2 regions of the Amycolatopsis sp. SID8362 genome follow, and region 1 is predicted to be linked to the other one. Evidence: riboswitches for the same ligand, from Rfam matches in the RefSeq annotation. Region 1 holds a riboswitch; the other holds the start of a gene.
What was found. A riboswitch is a leader RNA that binds a small molecule or an ion and turns the genes downstream of it on or off. The one in region 1 is predicted to bind S-adenosylmethionine.
Positions count from the first base shown of each region.

Region 2: linked by a shared signal. The riboswitch ahead of G3I65_RS26115 (aminotransferase class V-fold PLP-dependent enzyme) and the one ahead of thrC (threonine synthase) in region 1 are both predicted to bind S-adenosylmethionine.

Region 1 covers NZ_JAAGNB010000865.1:60-12,636, reverse strand. The annotation lists gene G3I65_RS27055 (family 20 glycosylhydrolase) at 1-542, shown strand, start outside; gene G3I65_RS27050 (NACHT domain-containing NTPase) at 598-3,624, opposite strand; gene G3I65_RS27045 (pyridoxamine 5'-phosphate oxidase family protein) at 3,780-4,226, shown strand; gene G3I65_RS27040 (hypothetical protein) at 4,252-4,833, shown strand; gene G3I65_RS27035 (Uma2 family endonuclease) at 4,846-5,415, opposite strand; gene lepA (translation elongation factor 4) at 5,546-7,387, opposite strand; gene G3I65_RS27025 (class I SAM-dependent methyltransferase) at 7,503-8,123, shown strand; gene G3I65_RS27020 (VOC family protein) at 8,120-8,494, opposite strand; gene G3I65_RS27015 (DMT family transporter) at 8,518-9,381, opposite strand; gene rpsT (30S ribosomal protein S20) at 9,714-9,974, shown strand; gene holA (DNA polymerase III subunit delta) at 10,032-11,006, opposite strand; SAM riboswitch class I at 11,155-11,288, shown strand; gene thrC (threonine synthase) at 11,302-12,567, shown strand.
Region 2 covers NZ_JAAGNB010000835.1:221-6,437, forward strand. The annotation lists gene G3I65_RS26105 (potassium/proton antiporter) at 49-1,527, shown strand; gene G3I65_RS26110 (M23 family metallopeptidase) at 1,743-2,393, shown strand; SAM riboswitch class IV at 2,467-2,581, shown strand; gene G3I65_RS26115 (aminotransferase class V-fold PLP-dependent enzyme) at 2,620-3,978, shown strand; gene G3I65_RS56555 (hypothetical protein) at 3,995-4,591, shown strand; gene lspA (signal peptidase II) at 4,615-5,253, shown strand; gene G3I65_RS26130 (RluA family pseudouridine synthase) at 5,250-6,179, shown strand.

The DNA of each region.
Region 1 (12,577 bases):
CGCCGGCGAACAAGGCGTACCTGGACATGAAGTACAACAGCTCGACGCCCATCGGCCTGTCCTGGGCGGGCTACATCGAGGTCCAGGACGCGTACGGCTGGAACCCGGGCGCCTACCTCTCGGGCGTCGGCGAATCGGCGGTCCGCGGCGTCGAATCCCCGCTGTGGACGGAAACGGTGACCAAGCCGGCCGACATCGACTACCTGGCCTTCCCCCGCCTGGCCGCCCACGCGGAGCTGGGCTGGTCTCCCTGGTCGACCCACGACTGGACGACGTTCCGCACCCGCCTCGGCGCCCAGGCCCCGCGCTGGGTGGCGCAGGGGATCAACTTCTACCGGTCCACGCAGGTGGCTTGGGACACCGGCGGCACGACGAACCCGGGCACCTGCACGGACCCGGCGTGGAGCGCTTCGCAGGTCTACACGGGCGGCAACGTGGTGTCCCACAACGGCCACAAGTGGACGGCGAAGTGGTGGACGCAGGGCGAGGAGCCGGGAACGACGGGCCAGTGGGGAGTGTGGACCGACAACGGCACCTGCTGACGTGCGGGCCGGGCGGGTCGCCACGGTGGCCCGCCCGGCTCCTCGACCGCGTTTCTCAGAAGAACTGAAGGTCCACCTGGGGCCCCAACGACTCGACACCTGTGCACTGGTGGTCGCGATCGAGGACGACCCGCAGGTGTCGATGAGCCAATGGACCTAGGTCCAGGCCAGGGAATGCATCGCGCAGGTCGACTCGCTCCAACTTGGCCAAGCCATCGAGCAGCGAAAGATCGATCCGTTCTCGGCACCCTCTGAGCCCGAGTCGCCGCAACTCGACGAGGTTTCCGAGCACGGACAGGTCGGTACCGGACTCGATGCCCGAAAGATCCAATCTGGTCAGCCCACCCAACGCGATACCGATGAAGCCGAGGTCGTCCAGCCCCTCCGCCGGCGCCAGCGCCAGCTCGCGCAGCAAGCGGAGGTCGCTCAGGTGCTCCAACCCAACGAACTTCCCATCGCACGTGAGGTTCAGGTAACCGAGCCTGCTTCTGAGCGCGCCCAACGGCGTGATGTCACAGTGACCGGCGACGTGCACGAGCAGGCCACGCAGCGCGTGAATATTCCGGAACGCATTGAGGTCATCGATCTTCTCCGGGTAGATCTTGATCTCGACACTGGTCAGCTTGCGAAGCTTGCCGAGGTGCTCGATCCAATCCGCGCTCCTTATTTCCATGGTGTTGTCGAACAGCGGAGCGTCGCGCAGCACGCGATCGCAGTAGTCACCCAAGTCGAAGTACCGCGCGCAGGCGACGATCTCCTCCTGAATTCCCCACCGCTGATCGCGCGCGTACTGAGCGAGTACCCGGAGGACGTCGACTTCGTTCGAAAGCGCGACGGTACGCACCAGCAGCACCGCGTGCTTCTCCGGCAGATTGCCGAGGTCCCGCGGAAGGACGCGGAAGAGCGGACGTCCGACAGTGGCGAGCGCGCTCACTTCGTCCATGCTTGTCGGCGGCACCAGCTCGTGCAGGCATGCCTCGACCCGCCGGATGGTTCCGGAGGACAGTTCCAAGGCACTTTCCAGGCACGAGGCCGCGAGGAGCATCAGCCGGTGTTTTGACGGCGCGCCTTCCCGGTGGTGTAGAGCGAACGCCTTGTCGACGATCCCGTTGAGCAGCCGGTCGCGTTGCACCACGGACGCGTGGGAGCAGGCCATGAGCACTGTCTCCCGCCACAGATCGGAACTCGCGTTGTTGATCAGCAGGTCGATGCTGTCCCGCTCGACCACCTCTTTCGCCGCAAGAAACTCCTGGAAGGTCCGGTGCACGAAGTCGATCCGACCAATGACAGGCTGCCGGACCAAGCCGCTGCGTTCGAGCAGGTGCAGCAGGACCTCCTCAGGCTTCTGAGTCACTCCGGGCATTGAGGCGATCTTGAGCCTCAGCTGGTGGATGGCCTCCTCCCGGGACATCTCGGCCCGGCCGTTCTCGTTCAGCCACCAAGCCAGGGCCCTCAGCAAGGCCCTCTTTTCGACAGCGCTGAGCTGAGCCCCTCCACCGACCGGGACCCTCTTGTCGGCATCGCGACGCTCCAGCAGCATGTCAAGCGCCGCCTCGTAGAGCGTCATCCGGTCGCGCGGCAGGTTGGCCCGCCGATCGAGGTTCAGCGCGCAGATCATTGCGCACAAGAGGGGGTTCCGAGCCAGTGCGCGTAGATGCGGCCTGGAGTCCAAATGCACCAGCAAACTCCGCTGGTGCCCGGGAACGTCCTCGCGCGGGCACGGAAGGGCGATCTCCAGCCCGGCCGTCGAATCCAGAAGGGCGTTGTGCCAGCGTTCGATGAAAATGCGAACGTCCTGCGGGTTCATCGGCTCGAGGGTGACAGGGTGGAACTTGTCGGCAACGAGCCACTGCTGCGTTCCCTCCGAAGGGCGCGAGGTGACGACCACCAGGCACTCCGGGAAACGGACGTTGAGCCCGCGCAGCCACTCCCTCACCTTCGCGCGTTCCTGCTCTGGGAGTTCGTCCACGCCGTCGATCAGGAACAACGCACGCCCTGCTTCCGCGACACGGTCGACCCAGCCTTCTGGGACGGGTCCCCACTGGGGAGCGTTGGCGTGCAGAAGGAACTCGTCTCCGCTGGGCAGCCGATTCTCGGAAAAGTCGCGGAGTCGGATGAGGAAGGGCACCCTCCCGTTCCAGTCCGAAAGCCTGCCGACGAACCGCCGTCGCACCGCCGTGATCGCGATCCACTGCAGGAGGGTGCTCTTCCCGGCACCGGCATCACCCTGGATGAGGATGAGCCGTTTGCCGCCGAGCGCGTTCTCCACGCGAACCACGTCTTGGGGTCTCTCCTCGGGGGCCGCGCCGACCGGAGTCTCGGCCTTTTCCGCGGTCTGCCGAGACTTGTGACCGGCGGTTGCCGCCGATGCCGTGAGGCTGAGGTAGGCAACCGTCAAGGTGATCGTCGGTTCGTAGTAGTTCGTCGTGATACCGAGGATGTCCAACCGGTCGTACAGGTTGCTGGCCAGCTCGAAGTACTGGTCCCGAAACTCCTCGTCCTGGTCTTCCTCGGTCGACGCCCTCAGCTCGGTAACCGGAAGGCGATCGAGTACCTCGCCCAGTTGCCCGGCGATGCTGCTCAACCGGGAGAGCATTTCGACGGACGCACGTGCGTCGAACTCCGGTAGGTCGCGGATCAGGTGCGCCAAGTAGTAGCAGACCTGGTCGAGCAGCAGCTCGAACAGTTGCCCTGCCGGCTCCGAGAGATCCCCGTTCCGCACCGTCTGAGGGGTATGTTCTCTGATCTCCCGCGCCAAGCCGATGGGATTCAGATCGACCCGGAAGATAACCGCGTCGGTCAAGTCCGCGCGCTCAAGCGCGTCGGCGACCGCGAGGGTCGCGGCCTCGCGCTCGTTGCCCGCGAGTTCCGGGAACTCATTCTCACAGAGCGGCTGCAGGCGATCCGCGACCTGGTCCTCGATCTCTTCCACCTTGCGCCGGAATTCACGCTGGTGGCGCAGCACCGGGTACCGGTACGCGATCAGTTCGGCAAGCTCCATCTCGCGACGGTCCGCGCTCGTCCGGTTCGACAACCACGCCCGCGCCGCCCGTTTGGCCAGCGCGGCCCCTACCTTCAGCAAGGCTGCTTCAAGCCCGACGATGACAGCACTCCCTCTTCGCACAGCCGATGCACTCCGTCGAGCTCACAGTCGCCGATCTCACACGTGCCGTTACGACTGCTGGGACTGTCGCCTGTCGTGGAACACCAGGCGCCCCCGGCGGGTTAGGTTGGGGCATGAGCGCCGATCTGGAGCAGGTTCGCACGCTGTCGCTGCAGGAGCACGGCCTTGCCACCGTCGCCACCACTCGGGCCGATGGGACCGTGCACTCGTCCGTCGTCAACGCCGGGGTCTTCGACGATCCGGTGACCGGGGCCGCCGGGGTTGCCTATGTCGCCGTCGGGAAGGCGCACAAGCTCGCGCTGCTGCGGCGGGCCGGGCACGCCACCGTGACCTTCCGGCGGGGGTGGAACTGGCTCTCCGTCACCGGGGCCACCCACCTCGTCGGGCCGGACGATCCCGATCCCGCGTTCGACCCCGCGGGGCTGCCACAGCTGCTGCGCGACGTCTTCAAGGCCGCGACCGGGACGCACGACGACTGGGCCGAGTACGACCGCGTGATGGCCGAGGAGCGGCGGGTTGCGGTGTTCATCCGGGCGGACCGGATAATCGGCAATTCCTGATCCTTCCGCCTCCCGGGAGTCGTCGTTGTCCGAGTCACCACCTCGCGTCAGCACGCCGGTCAAGGTCCTGCTCGGCGTGCTCCTCGTCGCCGATGCCGGGTTCGGCGTGGTCCTCGCCCTCGGGCTGGTGCGCGGCCTGTCGCCGTGGCTGATCGGCGGGGCCTACGCGGCGAGCGTGCTCTTCGCCGTGCTGGCCTACCGCGCGTCCCGCGCCCGCGAGCTCAAACGCGGCTTCGAGGGCCTCCAGGACCTCACCGTCGGCGAAGAAGGCCTCCGCCTGCCCGCGGGCACGCTCAGCACGCGCGTGATCCCGTGGACGCAGATCGCCGACATCACGCCCCGCCGCTCGGCCCGCTTCGGCGACGGCTTCGTGCGCGACGCCCTCTGGGTCGACCTGGTCACCGGCGGCGGCGTCGAGAGCTCCGTACAGCGCTACGCACCGCGCGGGCGGCTCGCCCCGGCGCCGCCGGGCCGGCGGCAGTTCGAGCAGACCGCGATCCTCGACCCCGGCCTGTTCGACGCCGTGGTCGAGCGCCTCCGGAAGGAACTGCGGCACCGGCAGCTGCACGCCCAGCTCCGCGGCTCACCCCGCATCCGCCACCACTGACCCGGCCCCGGCTCAGCCGCGCCGCCCCAGCAGCTCCCGGGGCACGATCCGCACCGGGAACGGCAGCTCGACCTCCAGCACCTCGTCACCCGCGGCCTTGTCCACCTGCTGGTAGTGCCCGTCGCCGTCCAGCTCGAACACCGTCAGCGCCGGGTCGGCCGGGTCGATCACCCAGTAGCTGCCGGTGCCGAGCCGTTCGTAGACCGCCTTCTTGAGGTTCAGGTCGTAGATCGCCGTGCTGGGCGACAGCACTTCGACGGCGAGCACCGGCGGCGCCGGGAGGTCCTTCTCGGTGAAGTCCGCCGCCCGGCCGACCAGGACGTCCGGCTGCAGCTCGATCCGGTCGCCGTGGTGCACCGCGAACGGGGCGCCGAGCACGTCGAACTCCGGCGGGCACACCGCTTCCAGCACGCCGTAGAGCCGGTAGGCGATCTTCTGGTGCCGCAGCCCGGGTGCCGGGGTCACGAGCAGCGCCCCGTCGATGAGTTCGTATCTTCGGCCGTCATCCGGCATCCCCTCCAGGTCGCGCACCGTCATGGGGCCCGACCCGGTCGGATACTGGAAGTCCATCATGAGAGTCATCGTGCCCTCCTTTCGCTCTTCGCACCAGAGCACCAGAGAGCACCGACAGAAACCGCATCGAACACGGGTTCGGCGCCGTTATTCACGCGGAAGAGTGAATAACGGCGCCGGTGTCACTTCGAGGCGACACTCACTTCTTGTTCTTGCCCGAGTCCTCAGTGGACAGTGCGGCGACGAAGGCCTCCTGCGGGACCTCGACCCGGCCGACGGTCTTCATCCGCTTCTTGCCTTCCTTCTGCTTCTCCAGCAGTTTCCGCTTCCGCGAGATGTCACCGCCGTAGCACTTCGCCAGCACGTCCTTGCGGATCGCGCGGATCGTCTCCCGCGCGATGATCCGCGAACCGACCGCCGCCTGGATCGGGACCTCGAACTGCTGGCGCGGGATCAGCTCGCGCAGCCGCGTCGCCATGCGGTTGCCGTAGCCGTAGGCCGCGTCCTTGTGCACGATCGCGGAGAACGCGTCGACGGTTTCGCCCTGCAGCAGGATGTCCACCTTGACCAGATCCGCGATCTGCTCTCCCGCCTCTTCGTAGTCGAGGGACGCGTAACCACGCGTACGCGACTTCAGCGTGTCGAAGAAGTCGAAGATGATTTCCGCGAGCGGGATGTTGTAGCGCAGTTCGACGCGGTCTTCGGACAGGTAGTCCATGCCGAGCAGGGTGCCGCGCTTCGTCTGGCACAGCTCCATGATCGTGCCGACGAACTCCGACGGCGCGAGGATGCTGACCTTCGACACCGGCTCGTGGACCTCGGCGATCTTCAGCCCGGTCGGCCAGTCCGACGGGTTGGTCACGACGACCTCGCTGCGGTCCTCCAGGACCACGCGGTAGATGACGTTCGGCGCCGTCGAGATGAGGTCGAGCCCGAACTCGCGCTCCAGCCGGTCGCGCGTGATCTCCAGGTGCAGCAGGCCGAGGAAGCCGCAGCGGAAGCCGAAGCCCAGCGCCACCGACGTCTCCGGCTCGTAGTCGAGCGCGGCGTCGTTGAGCTGGAGCTTGTCCAGCGCCTCGCGCAGCTCCGGGTAGTCCGAGCCATCCACCGGATACAGTCCGGAATAGACCATCGGCTTCGGCTCGCGGTAGCCCGCCAGCGCCTCCTTCGCGCCGTGGCGCTCGGACGTCACGGTGTCGCCGACCTTCGACTGCCGGACGTCCTTCACACCGGTGATCAGGTAGCCGACCTCGCCGACGCCGAGCCCCTTGCTGGGCTTGGGTTCCGGCGAGATGATGCCGACCTCGAGCAGCTCGTGCGTGGCGCCGGTCGACATCATCTTGATCTTCTCGCGCGGCGTGATCTTGCCGTCGACGACGCGGATGTAGGTGACGACGCCGCGGTAGGTGTCGTACACCGAGTCGAAGATCATCGCGCGGGCAGGCGCGTCGGCGTCGCCCTGCGGCGCCGGGACCTGCTTGACGACCTCGTCGAGCAGGTCGCCGACCCCCATGCCGGTCTTGGCCGAGACCCGCAGCACGTCCTCGGGCTCGCAGCCGATGATGTGGGCCAGCTCACCCGCGTACTTGTCGGGGTCGGCCGAGGGCAGGTCGATCTTGTTGAGCACCGGGATGATCTGGAGGTTGTTCTCCAGCGCGAGGTACAGGTTGGCCAGGGTCTGGGCCTCGATCCCCTGCGCCGCGTCGACCAGCAAGATCGCGCCTTCGCACGCCTCCAGCGCCCGCGAGACCTCGTAGGTGAAGTCGACGTGGCCGGGGGTGTCGATCATGTGCAGGACGTGGTCCTGGCCGTCGACCTGCCAGGGCAGCCGGACGTTCTGCGCCTTGATGGTGATGCCGCGCTCGCGCTCGATGTCCATCCGGTCGAGGTACTGAGCGCGCATGGCCCGCTCTTCCACGACGCCGGTGAGCTGCAGCATGCGGTCGGCCAGGGTGGACTTGCCGTGGTCGATGTGCGCGATGATGCAGAAGTTCCGGATGAGCTCCGGAGGCGTGAAGGTGGTGTCGGCGAACGTCGTCACTCGAATGAGTCCTCGGAAAGTCGGGGATGGCCACCTCTATGTTCCCATGACCCTCCGGGTGCGGGTGGGGGTCATCCCCGATGCGGGGTTTCGCGATCCGTGGTGCCCTCGAAGTATGAGCACTCCGCACCAGCCGGCGCCCCCTCCCCAGCCGGAGACCAGCGGCTTTTCCCGCGTTCTCGACCGTGCGTTCGGTCACCCCTCCGGCCCGCTCGGCCGCCTCGGCGGCTGGGTCATGGCGCGGGGCAACGCCGCCACCGAACACCGCGTCGTCGACCTGGCGAAGATCGAACCGGACGAGACCGCCCTGGTCGTCGGCCCCGGCCCCGGCATCGGCCTGGCCGCCACCGCGCGCCTGGCCGGGCGCACCATCGGCGTCGACCCCTCCCCCGAGATGCTCGCGCTGTGCCACGAGCGCTGCGGCGACCGCGCCGAGCTGCGCGAAGGGTCCGCCGCGCACACCGGCGAGCCGGACGGCTCGGTCGACGTCGTGCTGAGCGTCAACAACGTGATGCTGTGGGACGACCGCGCGGCGGGCTTCGCCGAGCTGTTCCGGGTGCTGCGCCCCGGCGGGCGGCTGCTGCTGTCCGCGCACGAGAAGTGGCTGCCCGTGAGCAGGCACGTGCTGGCCGACGAGGCCGCGGCCGCGGGCTTCGCCGACCTGCAGACGTGGACCTGGGAGCCGCCCGGGTTCGCCGCGCTCGCCGCGCAGCTGCGGGCCGTCAAGCCCGCCTAGCGGGTGTCCGTGCGGATCGGGTGGCCTTCGGGCACCTCGACCAGCACGATCCGCGTGCCGTCCGGGTCGGCGATCCAGGCCTCGTCGAGGCCCCAGGGCTCCCGCCGGGCGTCCCGCACCGGCTCCAGGCCCTTCGCCTTCAGGTCGGAAAGCGTCCCGGCGAGGTCACGGACCTGCAGCCACAGCACCAGGTCGGGCGACGAGCCGGTTTCGCCCGCGCCTGACACTTCCAGGGAGCCGTGCCCGAGGAAGAACACGGTGCCGCCGGGGAACTCGCGCTCCACGGCCAGGCCGAGGGTGTCGCGGTAGAACGCGGTGGTCGCGGCGGCGTCGCGCGGGCGGACGATCAGCCTGCTCTTCAGGACTTCCATCGCACCATCCCTACCGGACGGGCTCAGGCGGCCGCAATCGCGGCGATGCCGGACAGCACGATCACCGACCCGGCCAGCCGCCGGACGGCGTTGCTTTCGCCCAGCACCAGCCACGCGGCGACGCCGCCGATCACGATGCTCAGCTCCCGGGCGGGCGCGACCAGGCTGACCGGCGCCATCGTGAGCGCGAACAGCACGAGGATGTACGCGACCGGCGACAGCACGGCGACCAGCAGCACCTCCCGGCGCTGCTCGCGCCAGAGGCGGCGGACTTCGGCGCGGCCGGCCAGGGCGCCGGGCACGAGCATCGCGCTCTGCAGGATCGAGCCGAGGCCGAAGTAGACGACCGGCGGCACGCCGAGGCCGGTCACGGAGTGCGCGTCCCAGAGGGTGTAGCCGGCGATGGTGGCGCCGGTCAGCAGGCCGTAGAGGATCCCCGCCTTGACCGCACGGGGGTCCTCGGCCGTGCGGCCGGTGCTGATCACCAGCACGCCGGCGATGACCAGGAACGCGCCGACCAGGCCGAGGACGCCCGGCCGCTCGCCGAGCACCAGGACGGCGGCCAGCACCGACAGCAGCGGCCCGGTGCCCCGCGCGACCGGGTAGACGACGGAGAGGTCCCCGACGCGGTACCCGCGTTGCAGGACGACGCCGTAGGCCACGTGCAGCACCGCCGTCACCACGGCGGCGAGCAGCCAGCTCCACTGTGGACGTTCGGGCTCGGCGACGAGCAGCACGACGGTCACCGGCAGCAGGAGGACGGCGGAAACCGTGTAGTAGAGCCAGACGAACTGGGTGCCGCCCGAGGAGATCCGCTTGGCGGCGAGGTTCCACGCGGCGTGCACGACGGCGGCGACGAGGACGAGGGACAAAGCGGTGGCGTTCACGGGACCCCCTTACGGTGTTTTCGCGCGCGCGAAAACCGGGTCCTCCAGGCTTTTGCCCCGTCAGATGAACGACCGGCCGTCCGGGCCCGCCGATGGTGCCGCTCGGACCAGACCCGCCCGGCCCTGGTTGTGTGGTGCGGTGTGCGCGGACCGGCGGCGGAACCCTAGGCACTGACCGCCGTCCACCGTACTCCCGCCGCCGGACGCCCGCGGCCCGGCTGTTAAAGTGGGCCCTCGCTGCCCGTGCGGCATTCCGTCATGGAGGAAACCCGCTTTCCGCGGGGCCACTTCAGCGCGGCGGCGATCTCACCGAGTGAAGCAGGAGTTGCCCTATGGCCAACATCAAGTCGCAGATCAAGCGCATCACCACGAACGAGAAGGCGCGTCAGCGCAACCAGGCGATCCGGTCCTCGGTGAAGACCGCGATCCGCAAGGTCCGCGAAGCCGCCGAGGCCGGCGACAAGGCCAAGGCCGTCGAGCTGCAGCGCGACGCCGCCCAGAAGCTGGACAAGGCCGTCTCGAAGGGCGTCATCCACGCCAACCAGGCCGCCAACAAGAAGTCGGCGCTGGCCAAGCGCGTCAACGCGCTCTGAGCTGGTTGATTTCTGGGAAGGCCCCGGCTCCGGCCGGGGCCTTCTTCGTGTCCGGGGTCAGCCCTTGGCGGCCGCCACCTCGAGGACGGCTCGCTCCAGCGCGTAGCCCGGGTCCGCCGCCACGCCCTTGACCTCGGCGTTCAGCCGCGCGACCACCCGCATGGCCGTCGCGAGCCCGTCCTGGTTCCAGCCGCGGGACTGGCCCTGCGCCTTGCGGATCTTCCACGGCGGCATGCCCAGCTCGCCCGCCATCTGGTTCGGGTTGCCGCGACCGGCACCCGAGACGCGCGCGATCGTGCGGACGGCGTCCGCCAGCGCGTCGGCCACCAGGACGTGCGGGACCCCGAGCTGCATCGCCCAGCGCAACGACTCCAGCGCCGCCGAACGGTCGCCGCTGACCGCCTTCTCCGCGACCGCGAACCCGGTCACGTCGGCGCGGCCGCGGTGGTACTGGCGGACGGCGTCGGCGTCGACCGCGCCGCCTGTGTCGGCGACCAGCTGACTGGCCGCCGAGGAGAGTTCACGCAGGTCGGAGCCCACGGCGTCGATCAGCGCGGCGACGCCGGCGGGGTCGATCTTGCCGCCCGCCCGGCGCACCTCGTGCCGCACGAACTGCTCGCGCTCGGCCGGTTTCGTCAGCTTCGGGCACTCGGTGATCTCGGCCCCGGCCTTCTTCAGCGCCGCCGGGAGCGACTTGCCCGCCTTGCTGCGGCCGCCGCCGGTGTGCACGACGACGAGCACGACCCCGTCCGCCGGGTCCTTCAGGTAGGACGCGACGGCGTCGGCCAGCTCCTGCGAGATGTCCTGAGCCGATTCGAGGACGATCACCCGGCCTTCGCTGAACAGCGACGGGCTCACCAGTTCGGCCAGCTCGGGCGCTGTGAGATCGGACACCCGGACCCGGGTCAGCTCGGCCGTCGGGTCCGTCGCGCGGGCGGCGGCGAGCGTGTCGCGGACGGCCCGCTCGATCAGCAGTTCTTCGTCACCCAGGACCAGGTGCAGCGGGGCCGGGGCGGTGGCTTGCGCGGTCACCCCCGAATCTTCTCACCCGCGCGGCGGTGCGCCCGCTCCGGTGATGTCGGGCGGCCACCGTGGCACGGTCCGCGCGGGATGTCGTACGGTGTAGCCGAGGCAGCCCGCCCCGGGGAGACCCGGCGTGCGCGCACCGACAACCGAATACCGCTCATCCAGAGGGGCAGAGGGAACGGCCCGACGAAGCCCCGGCAACCGGCGTACAGCCCGTCATCCCGCGATCGCGGGGTAGCTGACGACCACGGTGCCAATTCCGGCCCGCTTCGGCGGGGCAGATGAGGAAAGGAACCTCGCGATGACCGCAACCCTCGGCACGACCTCCACCACCAAGACCCCGGACCTCGGTCCCGCCGTCGAACTGGTGTCGAAGGAAGAGGGTCACCGGCAGCCGCTCGCCCCCGAATTCGTCTCCGCCGAAGACTTCTCGCCGCTCGAGGTCGCCTACGACTTCGGCCGCGTCCGCCGCGAAGACATCGAGGCCGGCCCCAAGAACATCTGGCGCTACAAGAAACTCCTCCCGGTTCCGTCCAACGTCGAAGAGATCCCGAACACCGAGCCGGGCGCGACCCGCCTGGTCCGCGCCGACCGCCTCGCCAAGGAACTCGGCCTCAAGCGCGTGTGGGTCAAGGACGACACCGGCAACCCGACGCACTCGTTCAAGGACCGCGTCGTCGCCGTCGCGCTGGCCGCGGCCCGCGAGTTCGGCTTCGAGGTACTCGCGTGTCCGTCGACCGGCAACCTGGCCAACGCGACGGCCGCCGCCGCGGCCCGCGCCGGCTGGCGGTCGGTCGTGCTGATCCCGAAGACCCTCGAGCGCGCCAAGATCCTCACCACCGCCGTGTACGACGGTGACCTCGTCGCGGTCGACGGCAACTACGACGACGTCAACCGCCTCGCCACCGAGCTGGCCGGCGAGCACCCGAAGTGGGCGTTCGTGAACGTGAACGTCCGGCCGTACTACTCGGAAGGCTCGAAGACGCTGGCCTTCGAAGTCGCCGAGCAGCTCGGCTGGCGCATCCCGCCGCAGATCGTCGTGCCGATCGCCTCCGGTTCGCAGCTGACGAAGGTGGACAAGGGTTTCCGCGAGCTGGGTCAGCTCGGTCTCGTGGACGCCAGCCCGTACAAGGTGTTCGGCGCGCAGGCCACCGGTTGCTCGCCGGTGTCGGCAGCGTTCCGCGCCGGCCACGACGTCGTCCAGCCGGTGAAGCCGGACACCATCGCCCGCTCGCTGGCGATCGGCAACCCGGCCGACGGCCCCTACGTCCTCGACATCGTCAACCGCACCGGCGGCGCGATCGAGGACGTCACGGACGAAGAGGTCGTCGAAGGCATCCGGCTGCTGGCCCGCACCGAAGGCATCTTCACCGAAACGGCGGGCGGGGTCACCGTCGCCACGGCGAAGAAGCTGGTCGAGACCGGCAAGCTGGACCCGGACGCCGAGACCGTCCTGCTGATCACCGGCGACGGCCTCAAGACCCTCGACGCGATCGAGAACCACGTCGGCCCCAAGGCGACCGTGCCGCCGTCGGCCGCCGCCGTGAACGAGGCGCTCGGCTACTGACGTCCGCGCC
Region 2 (6,217 bases), on a different contig from region 1:
GTCGCTTCACTATTCTGAGTGCCCCACGGCACTCGGGAGGGAGGCGGCATGGACCAGCTTCCCGTGCTGCTCGGCGTCGGCGGCGTCGTGCTCCTCGCCTCCGTGCTCGCCGTGCGGGTTTCGATCCGGCTCGGCCTGCCCTCGCTGCTGCTCTACCTCGCGATGGGCGTGCTGCTGGGCGAAGCCGGCTTCGGCATCCGGTTCGACAGCCCCGAACTGACCCAGTCGCTCGGCCTCGCCGCGCTCGTGATGATCCTCGCCGAAGGTGGGCTCACCACGCGCTGGTCGGCGGTGAAACCCGCGCTGGGCATCGGCATCGCACTGTCCACAGTGGCCGTGGTCGCGAGCATCGCGGTCACCGGCGCGGCCCTGCACTGGCTGCTCGGCCTCGACTGGCGGATCGCGCTGCTGTGGGGCGCGGTGCTCGCGTCCACCGACGCGGCCGCGGTGTTCTCCGTGCTGCGTTCGGCCGGGATCGGTAAACGGCTCACCGGCGCGCTCGAACTCGAGTCAGGAATCAACGACGCGCCGGCGTACATCGCGGTCGTCGTGCTGGCCGAGGGCACCACTGTGGACTGGTCGCTGCCGCTGCTCGCGGTCTACGAACTCGGCGCGGGCCTGGCCATCGGCCTCGCGTTCGGCTGGCTCGGCGGGATCGCGCTGCGCCGCGCCGCCCTGCCGGCGACCGGTCTGTACCCGCTGGCGACGGTCGCGGTGTGCGTTGTGGCGTACTCGTCGGGGCAGCTGGCGCACGCGTCCGGGCTGCTCGCCACGTACGTCGCCGCGCTGGTGCTCGGCAATTCGCGGCTGCCGCACCGTTCGGACACGCTCTCCTTCGCCGAGGGGCTCGGCTGGCTGGCGCAGATCGGCCTGTTCGTGCTGCTCGGCCTGTTCGCTTCGCCGGGCCGCCTGCTCGACGCGATCGTCCCCGGCCTGGTCGCGGGCGCGGTCGTGCTGCTGCTGGCACGGCCGATCTCGGTGGTGCTGTCGATGCTGCCGTTCCGCCTGCCGTGGCGCGAACAGGCGTTCCTGTCGTGGGCCGGCCTGCGCGGCGCGGTGCCGATCGTGCTCGCGATGATCCCGCTGTCCCAAGGGGTACCCGGCGCGCAACGGCTGGTGGACGCGGTCTTCGTCCTGGTCATCGTGCTGACGCTGCTGCAGGGCACGACCCTCGGCCCGCTCGCGCGCCTGCTGGGCCTGGCGAAGAAGTCCGAAGCGCACGAGATCGAGGTCGACTCGGCCCCGCTGGACGAACTCGGCGCCGAACTGCTCCAGGTCCGCATCCAGCCCGGCTCGAAACTGCATGGCGTGTACCTGTCCGAGCTGAGGCTCCCGATCGGAGCGACGGTCAGCCTGGTCGTCCGCGACGGCGCGGGCTTCACGCCGCAGAAGACGAGCCGGTTGCAGGAGCACGACCAGCTGCTGGTGGTCACGACGTCGGTGGTGCGCGATTCGGTGGAGCGGCGGCTTCGCGCGGTGGACCGGGCCGGGCGGTTGGCCCGCTGGAAGGGCGAGTCCGGCCGCTGACGCGGCGTGGTCGGGCGCGCTGCCGGGCTCGCGGCGGCCCGTTACGAACGACGTGAATGACTCATTCATGTCGCCAGACGACATGAATGAGTCATTCACGTCATCCACCCAGCGCGCACCTCACAAAAATCTCACTTGATCTTCCATCTCTCCCCCTTTTGGCTTAACGTGCGCTCATTCGAATGGGCGAACATCAAGCCAAAGGAGCACCCAGAGTGACGAACCTGCGCGGGGCAGCCGCAGCCCTCACGATCACCGCCGCTCTCGGGCTGCTCGCCACCCCGGCCGCAACCGCCGAAGTAGCCCCATTTCCCACCCTCGCCCTGCCCTTCAAATCAGGCCAGCAGGTCTACTCCGCCGGCATCCACTCCGACGACGGCAGCACCGGCGTCAAGAACGCCATCGACTTCAGCCCCGCCGACCGCACCGTGCGCGCGCCGCTCGCCGGGACCGTCCACCTGCAGCACTGCGCGGGCGGCGACTGGGTCACCATCGACCACGCGGGCGGCTGGCGCACCGGCTACTACCACATGGAGGGCATCAAGGTCACCGACGGTGAGCACGTCGAGGTCGGCACCGAACTCGGCTCGACCGGCAACGCGCTCCCGTGCGGCGGCAGCAGCACGGGCGCCCACGTGCACTTCACCCTCTGGACCCTCCCGGACGCCCCGGCGGCGAACTGGGACGGCGTCGCGTTCGGCGCGGTCTCGACCACCCTCGCCACCGCGTACGGCGAGCCGGTCGACGGCAAGTCGCTGGGCGGCTGGCGGTTCACCGCGGGCGCCGGGCAGTACGAGGGCACCGCGACGCACCTCGCCGACAACGCGGTCACCGCGCTGCCGGGGCGGTTCCGCGCCAAGCCCTGACCCTGTGAGCGGCGTCTCAGAATGTGAGGCGGGGGTTGGCCGTCCGGCGCGTTTTCGGTTACCTTCTGTGCCAGGTCATGAGTGCCAGCGCGAAGCCCCGGCTTGCTGGCCGGCAACCCTCCTACCGCGGTGGGGTGCCCCGGGTGAAGACCGGGCCGGTCGCGTCCCGCGACGGGCAAGCGCGGGCCCCTCGCCGGGGTCCCCCGGACCGCCGAGGAGGCACCCGATGACTCTCGCCATCGACCGCACCAGCGTCACCGCTCACCCCGTGAAGATCGTCGAAACCGTTGCGCCGCAAGGCATTCCCACGGTCGCCGGCGCCGCGCTTCGGGTCCCGCTCGTCACCGGGGAAACCATCGGCTACGCCAACCTCGACCACGCGGCGAGCGCCCCCTGTCTCGACGCCGTCCGCGCCAAGGTCGACGAGTTCCTGCCCTGGTACGCCAGCGTCCACCGCGGCGCCGGCTTCGCCTCCCAGGTCTCCACCAAGCTCTACGAGCGCACCCGCGACGTCCTGCGCCGGTTCGTCGACGCCCGCCGGACCGACACCGTCGTCTTCACCCGCAACACCACCGATTCCTTCAACCTCCTCGCGCGCAGCCTGCCGCGGCACACCACCGTCGTCGTCTTCGACACCGAGCACCACGCCGCGCTGCTGCCGTGGCAGGGCCCGAACGTCCGGCGGATCCCGACGCCGCGCACGCGCCTCGCCGCGGTGTCCGCTGTGGACGAAGCGCTCGCGGATTCCCCGCAGGGGCCCCGGCTCGTGGTCGTCACCGGAGCGTCCAATGTGACCGGTGAGCTGCTCCCGGTGGCCGAGATCGCCGCCGTGGCGCGGAAGCACGGTGCCCGCGTCGCCCTCGACGCCGCGCAGCTCGCGCCGCACCGCCGGATCTCGATCCGCGAGCTGGACGTCGACTACGTCGCCATCTCCGGCCACAAGCTGTACGCGCCCTTCGGCGCGGGCGCGCTGATCGGCCGCGCCGACTGGCTGCGCGCCGCCCGCCCGTACCTCGCCGGCGGCGGGGCCACCAAGCTCGTCACCGAAGACGCCGTCGTGTGGAACGACGGGCCGGAGCGCCACGAAGCCGGTTCGCCCAACACCGTCGGCGTGTACGCGCTCGGCGTCGCGTGCGAGACCCTCTCCCGCGACTGGGACGCCGTCGTCGCGCATGAGCAGGCTTTGCTCGCCCGGCTGCGCAAGGGCCTCGAGAGCATCCCGGGCTGCGCCGAACTGCGGCTGTTCGACGCGCCGGTCGACCGCGTCGGCACGGTCAGCTTCACCGTCGCCGGGTTCGACCCGGGCTGGCTCGCGGCGGTGCTGTCCGCCGAATACGGCATCGGCGTGCGCGACGGCGCCTTCTGCGCCCACATCGCGGCCAAGCGCCTCATCGCCGTCGCCGGCGGCGAAGGGCAGCAGGCCATCCGCGTCAGCCTCGGCCTGGGCAGCACCGAAGAGCACGTCGACCGCGTGCTGCTGGCGCTGCGCCGGATCGTCGCGCGCGGGGCGGACTGGGAGTACGCGAAGGTGGACGGCCGCTGGGCCCCGGTCGGCGACCCGCGGGAGCTCCCGCCGTTCTGCTGAGCGCTAGCCTGGCCCGATGGGGAGAGGGCCGCGCTTCTGGTTTCCGCTGGCACTGCTGGGATTCGCGCAGATCGGTCTGGCGGTGGTCCAACTGCCGTCCCGCCGGCGCCCGGCCGAGGGCGACTTCGTCAACGTCGTCTCCGGCCCGCTGGAGCAGCGGCTCGGCACCGGCTACCCGGTGCCGCAGTTCCTCACCCAGGACACCTACGCCGCGCCGGGCGCGGGGCTGCCGGCCGGTCCGGCCTGGCTCGTCGCGCTCGGCGTGGTCCTCGCCGGCACCGCCGTCTGGTACTGGTTCGCGGTGCGGCCCGTTCACCGCGGGCGGTACGTGCTCGGCGCGGTCGCCGCGCTGGTCGCCGTCCCGCTGCTCGACCTGGTCGGGTCCTGGCAGTTCCGGCTCGGCGACGGGCTGCGCGGCCCGCTGCTGGCCACGCTCGGCCTGCTGGTGCTCGCCGCGTACGAACGCAGCGTGCTCGTCCTGCTCACCGCGGCCCTGTTCGCGGTCGTCGCCGTCGTGCTTTCGGCGGACCTCATCGGCGTCCTGCTCGCGGCGATCGTCCTGCTCGCCGCCGCCTTCGCCGCGCTGCTGCGGCACCGCCGCGACACCGCCTGACCAGCGCCGTGGACAATGGACCGGTGAGCACCGAGCCCAGCCGTCCCGAACCCGACACCGCCGCGCCCGAAGAGGCGGTGCCCGACGAGGCGGCCGACGCCCCGGAGAACCCCGAGGTCCCGGCGAAACCGCTGCTGCCGAAGCGGCGGGTCGGCTGGGTGTTCGCGGTCGCCGTCGTGTTCTGGGCGATCGACCTGGTGACGAAGAACCTGGTCACCGCGAACCTGGAGGGAAAGGAGCCGGTCAAGGTCCTCGGCGGCCTCATCTACCTGCAGGTGACCCGCAACCCCGGCGCCGCGTTCTCGATGGCCACCGGCATGACGTGGGTGCTGGCACTGGTCGCGCTCGCCGTCGTCATCGCGATCATCTGGCTGTCGCGGCGGCTGCGTTCGATCGGCTGGGCGATCGGCCTCGGGCTGGTGCTCGCCGGCGCCACCGGCAACCTGACCGACCGCATCTTCCGCGCGCCCGGCGGGCTGCAGGGCCACGTCGTCGACTTCATCTCGGCGTTCGTGCCCAACGGCGAGGGCTTCGCGATCTTCAACATCGCCGACTCGGCGATCTGCGTCGGCGGCGCGCTCATCGTGCTGCTGTCCCTGCTGGGCAAGGACTACGACGGCACGTCGACCAAGGACAAGAAGAAGCAGGAGGACCCGGCGTGAGCTCGCGCATGCTCCCGGTGCCCGACGGGCTCGACGGGATGCGGGTCGACGCCGGCCTCGCCAAGCTGCTCGGCCTCTCCCGCACGGTCGTCGCGGAGCTGGCCGAAGCCGGTGACGTGCTGCTCGACGGCCGTCCCGCGGGCAAGTCCGACCGGCTCACCGGCGGTGGCCTCCTGGAGATCACGCTGCCGGAGCCGGCGAACCCGGTCGAGGTCGTCGCCGAGCCGGTCGAAGGCATGCAGATCCTCCACGACGACGACGACATCGTCGTGATTTCGAAGCCGGTCGGCGTCGCCGTGCACCCGAGCCCGGGCTGGACCGGCCCGACGGTCGTCGGCGGCCTCGCGGCGGCCGGCCTGCGCATCGCGACATCGGGCGCGGCTGAGCGCCAGGGCGTCGTGCACCGGCTCGACGCGGGCACCACCGGCGTGATGGTGGTGGCCAAGAGCGAGCACGCGTACACGGTGCTGAAGCGGGCGTTCAAGGAGCGCACGGTCGACAAGGGCTACCACGCGATCGTCCAGGGCCACCCGGACCCGACGCGCGGCACGATCGACGCCCCGATCGACCGCCACCCCCGCCACGACTACAAGTTCGCGGTGGTCCAGGGCGGCCGCCCGAGCGTGACGCACTACGAAGTCGTCGAGGCCTTCCGGGCGGCGTCGCTGGCGCACATCAAGCTCGAAACCGGGCGGACGCACCAGATCCGCGTCCACTTCTCGGCGCTGCGCCACCCGTGTGTCGGCGACCTGACGTACGGGGCCGACCCGGTCCTGGCGCGCCACCTCGGCCTGAACCGGCAGTGGCTGCACGCGAAGACGCTGGCCTTCGCGCACCCGGCGGACGGCCGATGGGTCGAGTTCGAGTCGGAGTACCCGGACGACCTGGCGAACGCGCTGAAGATCCTGCAGGACGAGAGCTACTAGTCCCGCCGCGGCCCGAACGTAGTGAATGACTCATTCCT